One region of the Streptomyces sp. NPDC018045 genome, then DNA from elsewhere that is predicted to be linked to it. Evidence: riboswitches for the same ligand, from Rfam matches in the RefSeq annotation. Region 1 holds a riboswitch; each other region holds the start of a gene.
What was found. Region 1 has a riboswitch for cobalamin ahead of ACH4EB_RS20885 (ABC transporter substrate-binding protein). Riboswitches for the same ligand answer to the same signal wherever they lie in the genome.
Positions count from the first base shown of each region.

Region 2: linked by a shared signal. The riboswitch ahead of ACH4EB_RS19770 (FecCD family ABC transporter permease) and the one ahead of ACH4EB_RS20885 (ABC transporter substrate-binding protein) in region 1 are both predicted to bind cobalamin.
Region 3: linked by a shared signal. The riboswitch ahead of ACH4EB_RS02465 (HoxN/HupN/NixA family nickel/cobalt transporter) and the one ahead of ACH4EB_RS20885 (ABC transporter substrate-binding protein) in region 1 are both predicted to bind cobalamin.
Region 4: linked by a shared signal. The riboswitch ahead of ACH4EB_RS25510 (ribonucleoside-diphosphate reductase subunit alpha) and the one ahead of ACH4EB_RS20885 (ABC transporter substrate-binding protein) in region 1 are both predicted to bind cobalamin.

Region 1 covers NZ_JBIRFL010000008.1:206,480-211,120, forward strand. The annotation lists gene ACH4EB_RS20875 (ABC transporter ATP-binding protein) at 1-603, opposite strand, end outside; gene ACH4EB_RS20880 (FecCD family ABC transporter permease) at 600-1,646, opposite strand; gene ACH4EB_RS20885 (ABC transporter substrate-binding protein) at 1,652-2,650, opposite strand; cobalamin riboswitch at 2,688-2,809, opposite strand; gene ACH4EB_RS20890 (Mov34/MPN/PAD-1 family protein) at 2,848-3,270, opposite strand; gene ACH4EB_RS20895 (amino acid permease) at 3,373-4,641, opposite strand, start outside.
Region 2 covers NZ_JBIRFL010000007.1:306,851-311,491, reverse strand. The annotation lists gene ACH4EB_RS19775 (ABC transporter ATP-binding protein) at 1-641, opposite strand, end outside; gene ACH4EB_RS19770 (FecCD family ABC transporter permease) at 641-1,750, opposite strand; cobalamin riboswitch at 1,850-1,981, opposite strand; gene ACH4EB_RS19765 (FABP family protein) at 2,005-2,568, opposite strand; gene ACH4EB_RS19760 (DsrE family protein) at 2,884-3,249, shown strand; gene ACH4EB_RS19755 (DUF3099 domain-containing protein) at 3,282-3,569, opposite strand; gene ACH4EB_RS19750 (DUF1416 domain-containing protein) at 3,683-3,970, opposite strand; gene ACH4EB_RS19745 (sulfurtransferase) at 4,026-4,641, opposite strand, start outside.
Region 3 covers NZ_JBIRFL010000001.1:588,083-592,723, reverse strand. The annotation lists gene ACH4EB_RS02470 (VOC family protein) at 1-408, shown strand, start outside; gene ACH4EB_RS02465 (HoxN/HupN/NixA family nickel/cobalt transporter) at 605-1,822, opposite strand; cobalamin riboswitch at 1,820-2,033, opposite strand; gene ACH4EB_RS02460 (ABC transporter substrate-binding protein) at 2,277-3,335, shown strand; gene ACH4EB_RS02455 (iron chelate uptake ABC transporter family permease subunit) at 3,335-4,641, shown strand, end outside.
Region 4 covers NZ_JBIRFL010000013.1:37,629-42,269, forward strand. The annotation lists gene ACH4EB_RS25510 (ribonucleoside-diphosphate reductase subunit alpha) at 1-2,133, opposite strand, end outside; cobalamin riboswitch at 2,291-2,431, opposite strand; gene ACH4EB_RS25515 (TolB family protein) at 2,956-4,098, shown strand; gene ACH4EB_RS25520 (TolB family protein) at 4,189-4,641, shown strand, end outside.

The DNA of each region.
Region 1 (4,641 bases):
GCCCAGGCCGGCGACGAGGGCGAGAACGTCGAGCTGGTAGCGGATGTCGAGGTGGTTGGTCGGCTCGTCGAGGACGAGCAGGGACGGCTGCTGCACGAGTGCCCGCGCGACCAGGACGCGCTGCCGTTCGCCGCCCGAGAGCGCGGCGAAGGAACGGTCGCGCAGCTCCGCGACGCCCACCCACGCCAGTGCCCGGTCGGCGAGGGCGGTGTCGGCCGCCGAGTCGGTCTCCCAGAAGCGCTTGTGCGGGGAGCGGCCCATGGCGACGATCTCGCGCACGGTCAGCTCGAAGGTGCCGCTGCCGTCCTGGGGGACGGTGGCGACGCGCCGGGCCCGCTCCTTGGCCGTGAACCCGGCCAGGTCCCGGCCGTCCAGGGTGATCCGGCCGTGGGTGGGGGCCAGGGTGCCGTAGACGCAGCGCAGCAGGGTGGTCTTGCCGCTGCCGTTGGGCCCGACCAGGCCGACCGTCTCGCCCGGGGCGACGTGCAGGTCGGCGCCGTCGACGAGATGACGGCCGTCGACGCCGTACGACAGGCCCTCGGTCCGCAGTTCGGCGGGGGCGGCGCCCGCCGGGGTGTCCGTGTCCGTGCTCCGGCCGCTCATCCGGTGATCCCTTCCGTACGGGTGGTGCGGCGCAGCAGCCACAGGAAGAACGGGCCGCCGGCCAGGGCGGTGACCACCCCGACGGGGATCTCCTGGGAGCCGGCGACGGTGCGGGCCAGCAGGTCGGCGAGGACGACGAAGACCGCGCCCGCCAGCGCGACGACCGGCAGCAGGGCGCGGTGCGAGGCGCCGACGAGCATGCGGACGGCGTGCGGCACCATCAGCCCGACGAAGCCGATCGACCCGCTGGCCGCCACGAGTACGCCGGTGACCAGTGACGCGAGGACGAAGACGGCGGCGCGGAAGCGGCCGGTGTCCAGGCCGAGGACGGTGGCGCCCTCCTCGCCCACGAGCAGCAGGTCGAGCGGCCGGGCGAGGGTGAGCAGCAGGGCGAGACCGGCGAGCAGCACGAGGGCGGGCAGCCACAGGGTGTCCCAGCGGGCCTGGCCGAGGCCGCCCAGCGTCCAGAACATGAGGGACCGCAGGTGTTCGGCCCGGGCCGAGGTGACCAGGACGAGGCTGGTCAGCGCGGAGAGGATGTACTGCACCGCGACGCCCGCCAGCACCAGCCGTCCGGTCGTCATGGTGCCGCCGCGCCGGGCCAGGGCGTAGACGGCGACCAGCGCGCCCAGCGATCCGGCGAAGGCGGCCAGCGGCATCGCGACCGCGCCGGCCAGGCCGCCGCCGACGCCGAGGACGACGACCATGACGGCGCCGGTCGAGGCCCCGGAGGAGACGCCGAGCAGGAACGGGTCGGCGAGCGGGTTGCGGACCAGCGCCTGTAGGACGGTGCCGATGACGGCGAGCCCCGCGCCGACGACGGCGCCGAGCAGGACGCGCGGCAGCCGTACGTCGAGGACGATGGTCGGGAACGGGCCGGCGGGCGCGTCCCCGGTCAGGATGCGCAGCACGTCGCCGGGCGGGACGCGGACGGAGCCGAGGACGAGCCCGGCCAGGCCCGCCGCGAGCAGGGCGGCGGCGAGCACGGTCAGGACGAGGGTGTGGCGCAGGCGGCGCGGCGGTGCCGCGGTCGTGCAGGTCACCGGGGCTACTTGACGGCGTCGGGGTGAAGCTGTCCGGCCAGCGACCGGACGGCGTCGGGTACGCGTACGCCGAGTACCGCGCTGGACAACGGCAGCACCGCGAACCGCTTGTTCTTGATGGCCGGTACGTCCTGGAGCGCGGGGTCGTCGAGCAGCCGCTTCTTCTTCGCCGCGACGCTGATACCGCCGTAGTCGTAGATCACGATGATCTCGGGCTTGCGCTCGACGATCTGCTCCCAGGACACGTCGGCCCAGGTCTTGGCCCGGTCCGCGAAGACGTTGCGGCCGCCGGCGAGGGAAATGATCTCGTTGCCGATGCCCTGGCCGCCCGCGGTGTGCACGGCGGAGTCGCCGCTGTCGTAGACGAAGACGGCGGCCGGGTCGGTCCCCTTCAGCTTGTCCTTGGTGGCGGCGATCGTCGTCTCGGCCTTCTTGACCAGGGCTTCGGCCCGGTCGCGTACGCCGAAGGTGGCGCCGACCTCGCGGATCTCCTGGGCGAGCTGCCGAATGCCGGTCCTGCCGTGGGAGCAGTACTCGACGTTCAGGCGGGTCTTGATGCCGGACTTCTCCAGCGCGGCCCGTTCGCGGCCCTCGCCCTTGTCGAAGGCGCTGGCGTAACCGCCGTAGACGAAGTCGGGGTTGGCGCCGAGCAGCGTCTCGTAGGAGGGGTATCCCTTGGCGAGGACCTTGACGCTCCGGTAGTCCTTCTCGTACTGCGGCAGCACCTTGTCGTCGAGGTAGGCGGTGCCGGCCAGCCGGTCCTTGAGGCCGAGGGCGAGCATGATCTCGGTGGTGTGCTGGTTCATGGTCACCACGCGCTCGGGCGGTGCCTCGAAGGTGGTGCGTACGCCGCAGTTCTCGACGGTGTACGGGAAGCCGGCCGTCTTCGCCGTGGCCCCGCCGGGCGCCTTCCCGTCGCCGTCGGTGCCGCAGGCGGCGAGCGGCAGCAGGAGCGCCGCCGCCGTGAGCGCGCGCAGCGCGCCGCGGGACCTGGATCTGGCCATGGCCGTGCCTCCTCCGGGGGATCCGCGTCCCCTGGTCGGTGTGCTGAGGGCGGCAGGTCAGTTCCTGGCTTCCAGGCATGCGGCCTGGTCACAGTGGCGGGACCGTCCCGGATTCGCACCGGGTTCCTGGGTCCTGCCGCCCGAGGTGATGCGGCACAGTGTGTCAGGTGCGCGGGCGGCGTCCGCCGCCGCGGTGCTCAGTAGGCGTCGACGACCTCGACGTCTTCTTCCGTGACCACGCCGTCCACGATCCGGAACGAGCGGAACTGGAACGGTCCGGCGTCGTCGGTGTCGGCCGTGGAGACCAGGACGTAGTGGGCGCCGGGCTCGTTGGCGTAGGAGATGTCCGTACGGGACGGGTACGCCTCGGTGGCGGTGTGCGAGTGGTAGATGATCACCGGCTCCTCGTCCCGGTCGTCCAGCTCGCGGTAGAGCTTCAGCAGGTCCGAGGAGTCGAACTCGTAGAAGGTGGGCGAGCGGGCGGCGTTGAGCATCGGGATGAACCGCTCGGGGCGGCCGCTGCCCTCCGGACCCGCGACCATGCCGCAGGCCTCGTCGGGATGGTCCTTGCGGGCGTGGTCCACGATCTGGTCGTACAGAGCCTTGGTAAGGGTCAGCATGGGCCCAAGAATAAGCAGGCGGGCCGGTGCGTACCGAAGGTTGGTACGCACCGGCCCGCATGCTGGACAGGCACGGAAAGTCCGCCCCGGAAGGGGCCGTTCTCAGTCCTGGTCGCCGCTCTTGCCGGCCGCCGCCGCCCCCACGGCGGGAGCGGCCGGCCTGGCGAACATCTCCGGGTTGCGGGACTTGAGCACCAGGTAGCTGACGCCCAGGACCAGCGCCCAGAACGGCGCCGCGTACAGCGAGACGCGGGCGTCCGGGTCCACGCCCATCATCACGATCACCATGCCGATGAAGGCCAGCGCGAAGATCGAGGTGTACGGGGCGCCGGGCGCCTTGAACTCGGACTGCGGCAGCTCACCGCGGTCGGCCTTGGCCCGGAACCGGAGCTGCGACAGCAGGATCATGATCCAGGCCCACATACCGGAGATCGTCGCGAAGGAGACGACCAGGTCGAAGGCCTTGCCCGGCCACTGGTAGTTGATCCCCACGCCGAACAGCATCATCGCGACGGAGACGCCGGTGCCCCAGGTCGGCAGGCCGTTCTTGCTGAGGCGGGTGAACAGCTTGGGCCCCTGGCCGTTGAGCGCGAGGTCGCGCAGCATCCGGCCGGTGGAGTACATGCCGGAGTTGGCCGAGGACAGCGCCGCGGTCAGCACGACGAAGTTGACGATGGCCGCGCCGGCCGGCAGGCCGATCTGCTGGAAGGCCGCGACGAAGGGGCTCACGCCCGGCTTGAAGACGGTCCAGCTCACGACGGACAGGATGATGATGAGCGCGCCGATGTAGAAGAGGCCGATCCGCCACGGCACGGTGTTGATGGCCTTCGGCAGGACCTTCTTCGGGTTGGTGGCCTCGCCCGCGGTGACGCCGACGAGTTCGACCGCCAGGAAGGCGAACATCACGATCTGCAAGGTCATCAGCGTGCCGCCGATGCCCTTCGGGAAGAATCCGCCGTCCGACCACAGAAGGCTGAAGGAAGCGGTGTCACCGGCGTCGGAGAAACCGATGGTGATCACACCGAGACCGATGAGGATCATGCCGATGATCGCGGTGACCTTGACCATCGAGAACCAGAACTCCAGCTCACCGAAGAGCTTCACGGAGATCAGGTTGATTCCGAACAGGGCGACCGTGAACACCAGGGCCGACGCCCACTGGGGTATTCCCTTGTTCCAGTACTGCACATAGGTGGCTGCTGCAGTCACTTCCGTGATGCCGGTGACCACCCAGAACAGCCAGTACGTCCAGCCGGTCACGAATCCCATGAACGGCCCGAGGAATTCACGGGCGTACTCCGAGAAGGAGCCCGACACCGGGCGGTACATGAGCAGCTCGCCCAGCGCCCGCATGATGAAGAAGATGACCAG
Region 2 (4,641 bases), on a different contig from region 1:
ACGATGCGCCCGCCGGAGATGACGTACAGCTCGTCGCAGTGCCCGGCGGCCAGGTTCAGGTCGTGCAGCGCGGTCAGCACCGTCAGTCCGCTGTCCCGCACCAGCGCCAGCAGTTCGAGCTGCTGGGCGATGTCGAGGTGGTTCGTCGGCTCGTCCAGCACCAGCACCCGCGGCTCCTGGGCCAGCGCGCGGGCGATCAGGACGCGCTGCTTCTCCCCGCCGGACAGGCTCAGGAACGAGCGCTCGGCCAGGTGGGCCGCGCCGGTCCGTACCAGCGCCCGCTCGCACACCCGGAGGTCCGCCGCGCTCGGCCGCCCGGACCCGCGCTGGTGCGGCAGCCGCCCCATCGCGACGACCTCGGCGGCCGTGAACCCGAACTCGGTCGCCGACTCCTGGGGCAGCGCGGCCAGGTGCCGGGCCCCTTCGCGTACGCCCATGGTGTGCAGGTCGGTGCCGTCCAGCCGCACCGTCCCGGCGGCCGGGCGCAGCGCGCGGTAGGCGCAGCGCAGCAGGGTGGACTTGCCGCTGCCGTTGGGCCCGACCAGCCCGACGACCCGGCCGCTGTCCGCGCGCAGGGTGATGTCGTGCACGAGCCGGGCACCGGCCACGTCCACGGACACCGCGTCGATGTCGACCCGCATCAGACCCCGCCCCCGAACGTGTAGCCGCGGCGCCGCATCAGGAGGACGAAGGCCGGTACGCCGATCACGGCGGTGATCACCCCGACCGGCAGTTCGACGGGCGCCAGCAGCACCCGGGACAGGACGTCCACCCACACCATCAGCACCGCGCCCAGCAGCGGAGCCACCGCCAGCACCCGGCGGTGCCCGGCGCCCACCAGCATCCGGGTCACATGCGGCACCATCAGCCCGACGAAGCCGATCGCCCCGCTGACCGCGACCACCGCGCCGGTGACGGCCGCCGTGACCGCGAACAGTTCCCGCCGCAGCCGTCCGGGGTCCACGCCGAGCGCGGCGGCCGACTCGTCGCCCATGGCGAGCGCGTTCAGGCGGCCCGCGGAGAGCATCAGGTACAGCAGCGCGCCGGCCACCGCCGCCGCGGCGACGGGCAGTGAGCCCCAGCCCGCCCCGCTGAGGCTGCCGAGCAGCCACATCATGGCGGAGCGCGCCGCCTCGCCCCGGTCGGCGGCGAAGACCATCAGGGTGGAGAGTGCGGAGAAGCCGTAGTACATCGCGGAGCCGGTCAGCACCAGCCGCAGCGGCGTCAGGCCGTGCGCGCTGCGGGCCGCCGCGTACACCAGCGCCATGGCCAGCAGCGCCGAGCCGAAGGCGGCCGTGGACAGCGCCCAGACGCCGAGCGCCGCCAGCGAGCCGAAGAGCAGGACGGCGTTGGCACCGACCGCCGCGCCGGAGGAGATGCCGAGTACGAAGGGATCGGCGAGGGCATTGCGCACCAGGGCCTGGACGGCCACGCCGATGGCGGACAGCCCCGCGCCGACGACGGCGGCCAGGAGCGCGCGCGGGAAGCGCAGCTCCCACACGATGGTGTACGCGGAGACCTCGTCGGAGGTGATGGTGCCGCCGCTCAGCCCGGAGCCGAGGTGGCGCAGCACCTCATCCCACCCGATGCCGGCGGCGCCGAGGCCGACGCCGCACACCAGCGAGGCGAGCAGGACGACGGCGAGCCCGGCGACCAGCGGCCCGGTGGGCACCGGCGAGCCGGTACGCGGCCGGGCGCCGGCGGGGTCCGCGCCGTGGGCGGGATCTGCGGTACGGGCGGAGGCGGCCAAGAGGACGTACGCCTTCGGCTCGGGCCGTGTCCGTACGGTCAGGGGCCGGCGCGTGGCGCGAGGCCGGCGGCGGTGTCCCCTCGCAGTCCACGGCGAGTTGTCAGGAACGGGCGCCCCCGCGGGTGATCGGGCTGGCGGAACGGACGTTCCGCACACCGTTGCGGGTCAGCGCCGGACTCTCACCGGACTTCCCCCGCGGGGCGCTCTGCGACTGTGTGTGCTGTCTTGCGTGTGCTGTCTGACGTGCAGGCCGTCTACTTGAAGAAGGCGATGCCGTCGTCCGGCAGGTCCTTGAGGTCCTTGGCCCACTCGCTGGGGTCGACGACCTTCTTCAGGTGGGCCGACATGTACGGGCGCAGCGGCACCTCGGGGGTGGCCTTCTCGCCGACCCACATCAGGTCGCTGTTCACGTACCCGTACAGGCGCTTGCCGCCGGTGTACGGGCCGGAGGCGGCGGTGCGCGCCACGGCGTCGGTCGCCAGGTCGATCTGCGGCTTCTGGTCGGCCAGCTCGCCGTACCAGACCTCCGCGACACCGCCGTCGCGGATCATCACGATCTCGACCTTGCGGTCCTTGTCGATGCGCCAGTAGCCGGACTCGGTCTCCAGCGGTGCGACCTTCTTGCCCTCGGCGTCGAGCACCCAACTGTGCGAGGTGTATTCGAGGAAGTCACGCCCGTCGTGGGTGAAGGTGACCTCTTGGCCGAAGTTGCACTTCTCGGTACCGGGGAAGTCCGCGACGCCCGCGCCCTCCCAGTTGCCGAGCAGGAAGGCGAGGGGCACGAGGGCCGGGTTCAGGTCGGACGGGATCTCGATCATCAGCTCAGGCGATCTGTATCGGGGAAAAGGTGGTAGGGGCGCGCGAAGCGCTCGTACCCGGGGTGCGGGCGGCGGGCGGGAGTCAGCGCTGGCCCTGGTACAGCTTCTTCCAGGTCAGCCCGGCGAAGGCGACGACGCCGACGGCGACCAGGACGAGCAGGGTGGTGAAGACTGCCTCAAGCACGAGCGCGCTCCTCGGACGGAGTGAGGTGTTACGGACCGGAAGCGAGTCTAGTCGGCATGGCCGGTGGCGGCGCTGTGAGGTCGGTCCCGCCGGGTGACCGGCGGCGTGGGCCGCGGTTCTAGAGTGACCGTATGGCCAAGAAGCTGGTGATCAAGGTGACGGCGGGGTCGGACGCCCCCGAGCGGTGCTCGCAGGCGTTCACGGTGGCGGCGGTGGCCGTGGCCAGCGGGGTGCACGTCTCCCTGTGGCTGACCGGGGAGTCGGTGTGGTTCGCGCTGCCGGGGCGCGCGGCGGAGTTCGAGCTGCCGCACGCGGCGCCGCTGCCGGACCTGATCGACGGGATCGTGTCGGGCGGCGGCACCATCACCGTGTGCACCCAGTGCGCGGCCCGCCGGGACATCGACGAGAAGGACCTCATCGAGTGCGCCCGGATCGCCGGAGCGCAGGTCTTCGTGAGCGAGATCATGCCGGACGGCGTGCAGGCGCTCGTCTACTGAGGGCGGCTGAGGGCGGCGGGCCGGAGGACGGCTCAGCGGCGGCCGGAGCCGGGGCCGTGGTCGTCCAGCTCGCGCCACCACCGGTCCGACTCGGGGTCGCCCGACTCGTCCCACCAGCGCTCACCCGGCTCCCGCCGGTTGCCGATGATCGCCGCGAACGGCGGGATGACCATGGCGACCACGCACATCGCCACGGCCGCCGGTACGGACCACAGCCGTACGACGCCCCACGCCAGCACGAACAGGGCGATGCACACGCCCATCAGGACGAAGTACCGGCGGTGCCGGCGCTGCGCGGGCGGACGCTGGTGCGCGGACATGGTTCCACCGTAGATCCGGCCGCCGCGGCTGGGAAGCGCGGCGGGCCGCACCCCTTGCGAAGGCGTCCAAACCCCTGGGGCGCGGCCCGGCGGCCGTACGTGCGTACGTGGTGTCAGACGGCGATGGCGACCTCCGCGAGGCCACCGTGCTGCGCGACGACGGTGCGGTCCGCGGTCGCGCCCGGGACCAGGGCGCGCAGCGTCCAGGTGCCCTCGGCCGCGTAGAAGCGGAACTGCCCGGTCGCCGAGGTGGGGACCTCGGCGGTGAACTCGCCGGTGCTGTCCAGCAGGCGCACGTAACCGGTGACGGGCTGGCCGTCGCGGGTCACGCTGCCCTGGATCGTGGTCTCGCCCGGCTTGATGGCCGAAGCGTCCGGGCCGCCGGCCTTGGCTCCACACATGGGGGTACTTCCTTGGTGGTTGAGGGGTACGGGAGGGAGGCGGTGCGGCGGTGCGCTACTTGGCGGCGCCGAGCTCGATCGGCACGCCGACCAGCGAGCCGTACTCGGTCCAGGAGCCGTCGTAGTTCTTGACGTTGCTCTGGCCGAGCAGCTCGTGCAGCACGAACCAGGTGAGCGCCGAGCGCTCGCCGATGCGGCAGTAGGCGATGGTGTCCTTCGTCAGGTCCACGTTCTCGGCCTCGTAGAGGGCCTTGAGCTCGTCGTCCGACTTGAAGGTGCCGTCGTCGTTGGCGTTCTTCGACCACGGGATGTTGCGGGCGCTCGGCACGTGGCCGGGGCGCTGCGACTGTTCCTGCGGCAGGTGTGCCGGGGCGAGCAGCTTGCCGCTGAACTCGTCGGGGGAGCGCACGTCGACCAGGTTCAGGCTGCCGATCGCGGCGACGACGTCGTCCCGGAAGGCGCGGATGGAGGTGTCCTGGGCCTTCGCCTTGTAGTCGGTCCTGGCGCGGTTCGGCACCTGCGAGCCGTCGACCAGGTCGCGCGAGTCCAGCTCCCACTTCTTGCGGCCGCCGTCGAGCAGCTTGACGCTGTCGTGGCCGTAGAGCTTGAAGTACCAGTACGCGTACGCGGCGAACCAGTTGTTGTTGCCGCCGTAGAGCACGACGGTGTCG
Region 3 (4,641 bases), on a different contig from region 1:
GACAGCGAGATCCCGGGGAGGGCCGCGTTCCTCAGGGCCGAGGGGACCGCGAACGATCACGACCTCGGGCTGTTCGCGGTCGGCGCCGCGGCGCCCGGGCCGGAGCATGGGCGGGTGGGGCTCTACCACCTGGCCTGGGAGGTCGGCACCCTCGGCGAGCTGGCGGACGTGTCGGCGGACCTGGCGGAGCGGGGCGCGTTGGTCGGCGCCACCGATCACCTGGTGTCCAAGTCGGTGTACGCCAAGGATCCGGACGGCAACGAGTTCGAGGTCATGTGGCGGGTGCCGCGGGAGGACTGGCCGGGGCCGGACGAACCGGACCGGCTCCGTCCGCTCGACCTCGAAGCCGAGCTGGCGCGCTGGGGGCGGGACGTGAAGACGGGCGCGGCGGCCGGTTCCGCGACTTGAGGGGGAGGGGGCGCGGCGCCCGGGTCGGCGGTGCGAAGGGGAAGGTGGGCGCGGCGCCCGGGTCGGCAGCTTGAGAGCGGGGTACGCGTGGTCGGGTCGGCTCCGCGTCCCCGTAGGCCAAGCAGCCTTCCGATCCCGGCTCCGCGCCCCCGCACGCCAAGCGACCTACCGCCCCCCAGCCGCCGCGCCTCCTAGGTCAAGCGGCCTCCCGGCCCTCCGTCGCCCGGGCCGACCAGCGCTTTTCCACCCCGGCCAGCCGCCAGTACGCCAGGGCGGCCGCCCAGACGACCACGAACAGGCCGACGATGATGAAGCCCACGTTGTCCAGGTCGATCGACGAGATCCAGCCGGTGAGGCCGTCGGTGAGGCCCAGCTTCTCGTGCAGGACGGTGACCAGTTCGATGGTTCCGATGAAGAAGGCGACGGCGATCGACAGGCCGGTGATCGTGAGGTTGTAGTAGACCTTGCGTACCGGGTTCGAGAACGCCCACTGGTACGCGAAGTTCATGAACGTACCGTCCAGCGTGTCGAACAGGCTCATCCCCGCAGCGAAGAGCAGCGGCAGGACCAGGATCGCGTACCACGGCAGACCGGCCGCCGCGCCGCTGCCCGCCATCACCATCAGCGTCACCTCGGTCGCGGTGTCGAAGCCGAGGCCGAAGAGCAGGCCGAGCGGGTACATCTGGCCGGGCCGGGTGATGGAGCGGGTGAAGCGGCCCAGTACGCGGTTCATGAAGCCGCGGGAGTCGAGGTGCTGTTCCAGCTCCGTCTCGTCGTACCGGCCCTGCCGCATCGCGCGGAACACCCGCCAGATGCCCGCCAGCGCGACGAGGTTGAGGGCGGCGATGAGGTAGAGGAAGCCGCCGGAGACCGTGGTGCCCACGGTGCCGAGCACCTGGTGGGCGCTCGATCCGTCGTCGAGCAGGGTGCCGGCCAACTGTGCGCCGCCGGCGACCAGGGCCGCCATGGCGACGACCACGCTGGAGTGCCCGAGCGCGAACCAGAAGCCCACCGAGACCGGGCGCTTGCCGTCGGCCATCAGTTTGCGGGTGGTGTTGTCGATGGCGGCGATGTGGTCGGCGTCGAAGGCGTGCCGCATGCCGAGGGTGTACGCGGTGATGCCGAGGCCGACCCCGAAGACCTGCGAGCCCACGGTGTAGTGCTGCGGCACGACCAGCAGGAAGAGCACACCGAAGGCGACGACGTGCAGGGCGGCTATGACCGCCATCAGGCCCGCGGTCCGCACGGTGTCCTGGCGCCGCCAGCGAAACCCGGGCAGAAGGGGCGGGGAGGGGGAAGGCGAGGGGGACGACGTTGCGGCTGGGGGAGGGGTTGGCGGAGAAGTCGGGGACGGCGTAGGGGAATCGGCGGACAGGGGCATCCGGTGGTCACGCTCCAGCACCTCGTGGATCATTTCGTGAGATGCCGTGGCCGGTCTCCTGGCTGACGGGTGTACGCGCCCGCCCCTGCCTTCCCGGCCGCGGGCTGCGGCCAGTGGCTCCGTACGGGCGCCCGGCGCGTACGGAAAGGGGCGGGAACTTCCCGATCACAGTGGCGAGGGCCGCTCCGGTCTGGACCCGAAGGTCTTCACCGGTCTTCCCGACACCACGGCCCGGACACTCTAACGCCCGCTGGCCACATGGTCATGGTCATGATCGCTGGATGGTCATCGGACAGGGGCGTCGGACAAGGTCATCGGACCAACATGGCGGGAACCCGGGGCGCCGTCCGCTCGACTACCTGGTCCTGGGCCCGTATACGCGGGCCGTGGGCAGTCGAGAGGCAGGGAGAGCGGACGTATGCGTCCTCGCGTGGGTCTGGTGAAGTCGGTGACCGGAAAGCGATCGGTGACGACGGCGGCGTCAGTGGTGGTGCTGGCGGTGGCCGCGCTGGCCACTGGTTGCGGCAGTGGTGACGGGCGTACGGCTGCGGGCGGATCGGCCGGTTCGGGCGGCGCGGCGGGAGGCTTTCCCGTCACGGTTGCCGATTGCGACGGGCGGCGGACGACGTTCACCGAGGCGCCGCGGAAAATCGTCACGAGCAATGCGGCGAGCCTGGAAATGCTGCTCCGGCTGGGTGCGGGTGACCGGGTCATCGGTACCGGATTCCCGCCCGGAAAGGGCACGTTGCCGCCTGAACTCGATGCCCGCGCGCAGCGTGTCCCGGTGCTGGGGAAGACGGTGATTCCGAAGGAGAAGCTGCTCGGTTCCGGAGCCGACGTCTATATCGACACGTTCGCTTCCATGGGCACCATGGGTGGAGCGGCGACCGGGCCGACCGAGGAGGAATTCGCCGCGGCGGGCATCAAGCACGTCTATCTGGCGTCGACGGCGTGCGCGCCGCGCAAGAAGGTGCCGCAGCGGGATCTGTCGGCGGTGGAGGGCGACATTCAGCGGCTCGGGCAGGTCACGGGCACTTCGCAGCGTGCGACGCAACTGGTGAGGGAGATGCGGAAGAAGGTCTCCTCGGTACATGCGGCCCTCGCGGACGTGCCCGCGGCGAAGCGGCCGTCGTACTTCTTCTTCGATTTCGACGCGGGGACGAAACAGCCCGTCGCGGTCTGCAATCGCCAGGTGGCGAACGCGGTGTTGACCGAAGCCGGGGCGCGGAACGTCTTCGCGGACTGCGCGAGCGCTTTCAAGCCGGTGTCGTGGGAGGACGTGGTCGGCAAGGACCCGGACTGGATTCAACTCGGCGTACGGAACCGGGGCAGCGCCGCGGCCAACGAGAAGGCATTCGACGAGGCCGAGAGATTTCTCAAGGAGTTTCCGGCCACGGCGGGGCTGCGGGCGGTGAAGGACGGAAAATTCCTTCGGATCGGCTCGGAGCGGACGACCATCGCCGGGGTGGGCAATGCCGACACGGTACGGCAGATCGCGGAGACGCTCTACCCGGACCGGCTGGCCACGTCCGGGGCGGGCCGCTGATGGCGCCGTTCGGTGCTGAGCGGGCCGATCAGGTTGAGCGGGATGGGCGGGCCAAGTCGGCCGGACGGGCCGAGACGTCCGGACGGGCCGAGACGTCCGAGCGGGCCGAGCCGGCTGAGCGGGCCAAGTCGGCCGAGCGGTCCGAGTCAGCCGGGCGGGCCGAGGGGGCCGGGCAGGCCGGGCAGGCCGAGCGGGTCGAGGAGCGTAACGGGTCGGACCGTACGGCCCCGGACGCTGCCCCTACGGGAGCCGTAGGCGCGGCTCGTACCGTATGGCTCGCCATCGGTCTGCTGGTCGCGCTGCTCGGCGCGCTGACCGCGGCCGTCGCGCTCGGTGCCACCGACATCGCTCCGGCCGAGGTGTGGTCGGTGGTGTTCCGGCGGCTGGGCGGTGAGCCGCCCCGGCCGGGTACGGACGACCTGATCGTCTGGCAGCTACGCGTTCCGAGGGCGCTGCTCGCCGCGCTGGTCGGCGCGGGCCTCGGGCTCGTCGGTACGGCCACCCAGGCGCTGGTGCGCAACCCGCTGGCGGACCCGTACCTGCTGGGCATCTCCAACGGTGCGTCGCTCGGCGCGGTGGCCGCGATCGTGCTGGGCGCGGGCGCGATGGCGGGAACGGGCGGGGTGTTCGGCGCGGGCGGAACGTTCGGCCTGGGTGGGGGCGTGGGTCTGTCGCTGGCCGCCTTCACCGGGGCGCTCGCCTCGTTCGCGCTGGTGTGGACGCTGGCCCGCCGGGGCGGCGGCTTCGCGCCGCTGCGGCTGGTGCTGGCCGGGGTCGGCATCGGGCAGTTCCTGGCGGGGTTCACCAGCTATCTCGTCCTACAGGCCGGGGACGAGCAGCAGACGCGCGGCGTGCTGTTCTGGCTGATGGGCAGCCTCGGCGGCGCCACGTGGGGCACGCTCGTCCTGCCGGCGCTCGCCGTGCCGGCCGGGCTGCTGGTCCTCCAGGCGCGGGCCCGCGCGCTGAACGCGCTCACGATGGGGGACGAGACGGCGGCGAGCGTCGGCGTGGACGTCGTCCGGCTGCGCCGCACGCTGTTCGTGGTGACCAGCCTGCTCACCGGCGTCCTGGTGTCGGTGTCCGGGGCGGTCGCCTTCGTGGGGCTGATGGTGCCGCATCTGTGCAGGCTGATCGTGGGGGGCGACCACCGCAGGCTGCTGCCGCTGGCCGCGCTGACCGGGGCGCTCCTGCTGGTGGTGGTGGACATCGTGTGCCGTACCGCCATGGATACCCAGGAACTGCCCGTGGGCGTGGTGACGGCGCTGATCGGCGCGCCGGTGCTGCTGTACGTCCTGGACCGGCGGCT
Region 4 (4,641 bases), on a different contig from region 1:
CTCCCAGGCCGTGCGGTACAGCTCGCGGATGCCGGCGGGAATCCAGTCCAGCTCCTGCACCGAGCCGTTGGCCTCGCGCAGCGCGTCACGAGTGCGCGCGTCCCACAGGCCCAGCGCCTTCAGCTCCTCGATCAGGTACGCGTTGACCTGGAGGAATTCGCCCGACAGCGTCTCGCGCTTGAACAGGTTCGAGACCTGCGGCTCGATGCACTCGTACACGCCCGCGATGGAGGCGATGGTGGCGGTCGGCGCGATGGCCAGCAGCAGCGAGTTGCGCATCCCGGTCGCCGCGATACGGGCGCGCAGCGCCGCCCACCGGTCCGCCCAGCGCGGCTCGGCGTTCGGGTAGTGGTCGGGGTGCAGCACGCCGCGGGCCGTACGGGTCGCGGACCAGGCCGGGTGCGGGCCGTGCCGCTCGGCGAGGTCGGCGGACGCCTCGTACGCCGCGAGCATGATCCGCTCGGAGATGCGGGTGGACAGCTCCCGCGCCTCGGGCGAGTCGAAGCCCAGCCGCAGCCGGAAGAAGACGTCCTGGAGGCCCATCAGGCCCAGGCCCACCGGGCGCCAGCGGGAGTTGGAGGCGCCGGCCTGCTCGGTCGGGTAGAAGTTGATGTCCACCACGCGGTCCAGGAAGGTCACGGCGGTGCGGACCGTGGCGTCCAGCCGCTCCCAGTCCATCTCACCGTCGTCACCCAGGTGGGCGGCGAGGTTGACCGAGCCGAGGTTGCAGACGGCGGTCTCGCCGTCGTCAGTGACCTCCAGGATCTCGGTGCACAGGTTCGAGGAGTGCACGACCTTGCCGGGCTCGGCGGTCTGGTTCGCGGTGCGGTTGGCGGCGTCCTTGAAGGTCATCCAGCCGTTGCCGGTCTGCGCGAGGGTGCGCATCATCCGCGAGTACAGGACGCGGGCCGGGACCTGCTTGACGGCGCGGCCCTCGGCCTCGGCCTTGCGGTACGCGGCGTCGAACTCGTCGCCGTACAGGTCCACCAGTTCGGGCGCGTCGCTGGGGGAGAACAGCGACCAGTCGGCGTCGGCCTCCACGCGGCGCATGAACTCGTCGGGGATCCAGTGCGCGATGTTCAGGTTGTGGGTGCGCCGGGCCTCCTCGCCCGTGTTGTCGCGCAGCTCCAGGAACTCCTCCAGGTCCGCGTGCCAGGTCTCCAGGTAGACGCAGGCGGCGCCCTTGCGCCGGCCGCCCTGGTTCACGGCCGCGACCGAGGCGTCCAGGGTGCGCAGGAACGGCACGATGCCGTTGGAATGGCCGTTGGTGCCGCGGATCAGCGAGCCGCGGGCGCGGACCCGGGAGTACGACAGGCCGATGCCGCCGGCGTGCTTCGACAGCCGCGCCACCTGGTGGTAGCGGTCGTAGATCGAGTCCAGCTCGTCCAGCGGGGAGTCCAGCAGGTAGCAGGAGGACATCTGCGGGTGCCGGGTGCCGGAGTTGAACAGCGTCGGCGAGGAGGGCAGGTACGACAGTGTGCTGGTCAGCCGGTACAGCTCGGCGACGTCGGCCAGGGCCCGCTCGCTGTGGTCCTCGGCCAGGCCACAGGCCACCCGCAGCAGGAAGTGCTGCGGGGTCTCGATCACCTGGCGGGAGATCGGGTGGCGCAGCAGGTAGCGGGAGTGCAGGGTGCGCAGGCCGAAGTAGCCGAACCGGTCGTCCGCGCCGTCCGCCAGGGCGCGCTCCACCAACTCGTCCAGGCGGGCCGCGTGGGTCCGTACGAACTCCGCCGTGCTGTCGGCGATCAGGCCCTCGCGGTGGCCGACGGCGACGGAGGCCGAGAAGGCGGTCGCCCCCTCCGCGGCCGCCTCCTCGGCGATGGCGCGGGTCAGCAGGCGGGCGGCGAGCTTGGAGTACTGCGGCTCGTCGCCGATCAGGCCGGCCGCGGCCTCCATGGCCAGCGAGCGCAGCTCGGCCTCGTCGGAGCCGGGGTGGCGGCCGCGCAGCGCGGCGGCGGCGATCTTGCCCGGGTCGGTGGCGGGCAGGTCGGCGGTGAGGTCGGTCAGCGTGCGCAGCAGGGCGGCGCCGGGGCCGTCCTCGGCCCGGCCGCCGGTGCCCTGCCGGGGCTGCGTGTCCTTCGCGGGCTGCGCGACCTGCTCGGCTGCTGCGGGCTCCGTTGGCGCGATGGTCACGTGCTGCTCTCCCTCACTCGGCGAGGGTCCGGGGAGGGCACGGCGGCGCGTGCGGGCGTGCGGCGCCCCCGGCACGGCAAGGGGCGCGCGGGCACACCGCGCAGCGTCCACCGGTCCAACCCGCGAGACCCGGACGTATCGACGTCCGCGCCGGTTCCGGCGTGGACGTGCTGTGGGCAGGTCTTCGGACTCACGGGTGCGGTTTACGCACTTCGTACACCGTTGCGGGACAGTTCCGGATTCGCACCGGATTCCCCTGCGACGACAGCGAGCACGAGCATACATCTTGTGCTGCCTCGTGCACCCACCCCCATATCTTGTGTCGCGTTGGCGCGGGGTTGTCCGAAGCCGTGGTATTCGGCGGCCGTTCGGGGCGCGCTCCGGGGGTGGGCCGGGACCTCCGAGAGGGTGTCACGAGGCGGCTGCGAGGCCGTTCCCGGGGGGTTCCGAAGCCGTTGCCCGGCCGTTCCGAACGGCCTGGACAGCGGCTGATGCAGGGGGCGTATTGGTGGCGCGGAACGTCCCTGATGCGTTGACCGGGCCCCCTGAAGCGTATTGGCTCCTTGTCTGCTCCGTCGGCCGGCGGGGCGGGTGGGGGCCTTGTGTGAGGGGGGAAACATGCGAAGAACGGGTGGGGCGCGTGGCGCCGTGCGCGTCGTGGGTCTGGTGGCGGGAGCGTGTGCCGTGGCGGGGGTGCTGCCCGCGTCCGGGGCGGCCGCTTCGCCTGCGGCCGGGGTCACCGAGCGGGTCAGCGTGGCCGCGGACGGAACGCAAGGAAACGGTTTTTCCGGGGATCCGAAGCTCAGCGCGAACGGGCGGTTCGTGGCATTCACCTCGGAAGCCACCAATCTGGGGCCCACGGACACCAACGGCCACCAGGACGTCTACGTCAAGGATTTACGGACGGGAAAGGTCGACCTGGTCAGCGTCGGCAGCGACGGCACGCTCGGCGACGGCCTGTCCGGCTCGCCCGAGATCAGCGCCGACGGCCGGTACGTCGCCTTCTACTCCAGCGCGGCGAACCTGGTCAGCGGCGACACCAACGACGAGGGCGACGTCTTCGTCCACGACCGCCGCACCGGGCGCACCACCAGCCCCACCGCGGGCGCCGGGAAGTCCCCGTACGGGTACGGGGTGCAGAACTTCGCCCTCAGCGGCAGCGGCCACCGGCTCGCCTTCGGCTCTCACCGCCCGGACCTGGTGCCCGGCGACACCAACGAGAGCCTGGACATCTTCGTTCACGATGTGCGGGCGGGAACGGTACGACGGGTGAGCGCGGCGAGTGACGGCACCCAGGCCGACGCCGCGTCCGCCTTCCCGTCGATCAGCGCCGACGGCCGCCGGATCGCGTTCACCTCGAAGGCGCGGAACCTCACCCCCGCCGGGCCCGGCTTCCGCCGGCCGCCGCCGCAGGACCCCATGTACGTCCACGACCTGGACACCGGACGGACCCGGCCGGCGAGCCTGAGCACCACGGACGCCGTCGTCGGCGTGTCGCCGTCCCCGGGGCTCAGCCCCGACGGCCGGTACGCGGTCTTCTCCGCCCTGGCCGCGGACGTGGTGCCGGACGACACCAACGGCACGTACGACCTCTTCGCCCGCGACCTGGAGCAGGGCACCACCCGGCTGCTGTCCCGCGCGCACGACGGCTCCCAGGGCAACGGCTGGTCCTCCGACGGGCGGCTCAGCGCGGACAACCGGCGGCTCTTCTTCACCTCCGCCGCCACCAACCTGGTGCCCGGCGACACCAACGGCCAGGTCGACGGCTTCGTCCGCGACCTGCGGACCGGGCGCGTCGAGCGGATCAACGTCGGTGCGGGCGGCGGCCAGTCGGCGTCCTGGACGAACACCGCGGCACCCGACGCCACCGGGCGGCTGGCCGCGTTCGACTCACGCGACGCCGGGCTGGTGCCCGGGGACACGAACGGGACGGGCGACGTCTTCGTCCGCCGGCTCCGGCACTGACGTACCGGCCCGCCGACGCGCCCGCGTGCCGCGACACCGGCGCGCGGGCACGGGCCGCACCCAACGCACCGACCAGGAGGGGAACCGACCATGAGGCCCACCCGCACCACCGCACGAAGACTCACCGCAGTGACGGGCGTGTGCGCGCTCGCCGCGCTGCTGCCCGCCACGACGGCCGGCGCCCGGTCCGCGCCGCCGCCCGGCACCGAGCGGGCCAGCGTCGCCGCCGACGGCACCCAGGGCAACGGCGGCTCGTCCGGCTCGGCGCTCAGCGCCGACGGCCGGTACGTCACCTTCGACTCCGCCGCGACCAACCTGGTGCCCGGCGACACCAACGGGCAGTCGGACATCTTCGTCAAGGACCTGAGGTCGGGCGCCGTCGAACGGGTCGATGTGGCGAGCGACGGGGCCCAGGCCGACTCCTGGTCGTCCACACCCACCATCAGCGCCGACGGCCGCTACATCGCCTTCCAGTCCGACGCGACGAACCTGGTGCCGGGCGACACCAACGCCGACACCGACATCTTCGTCCACGACCGCCGC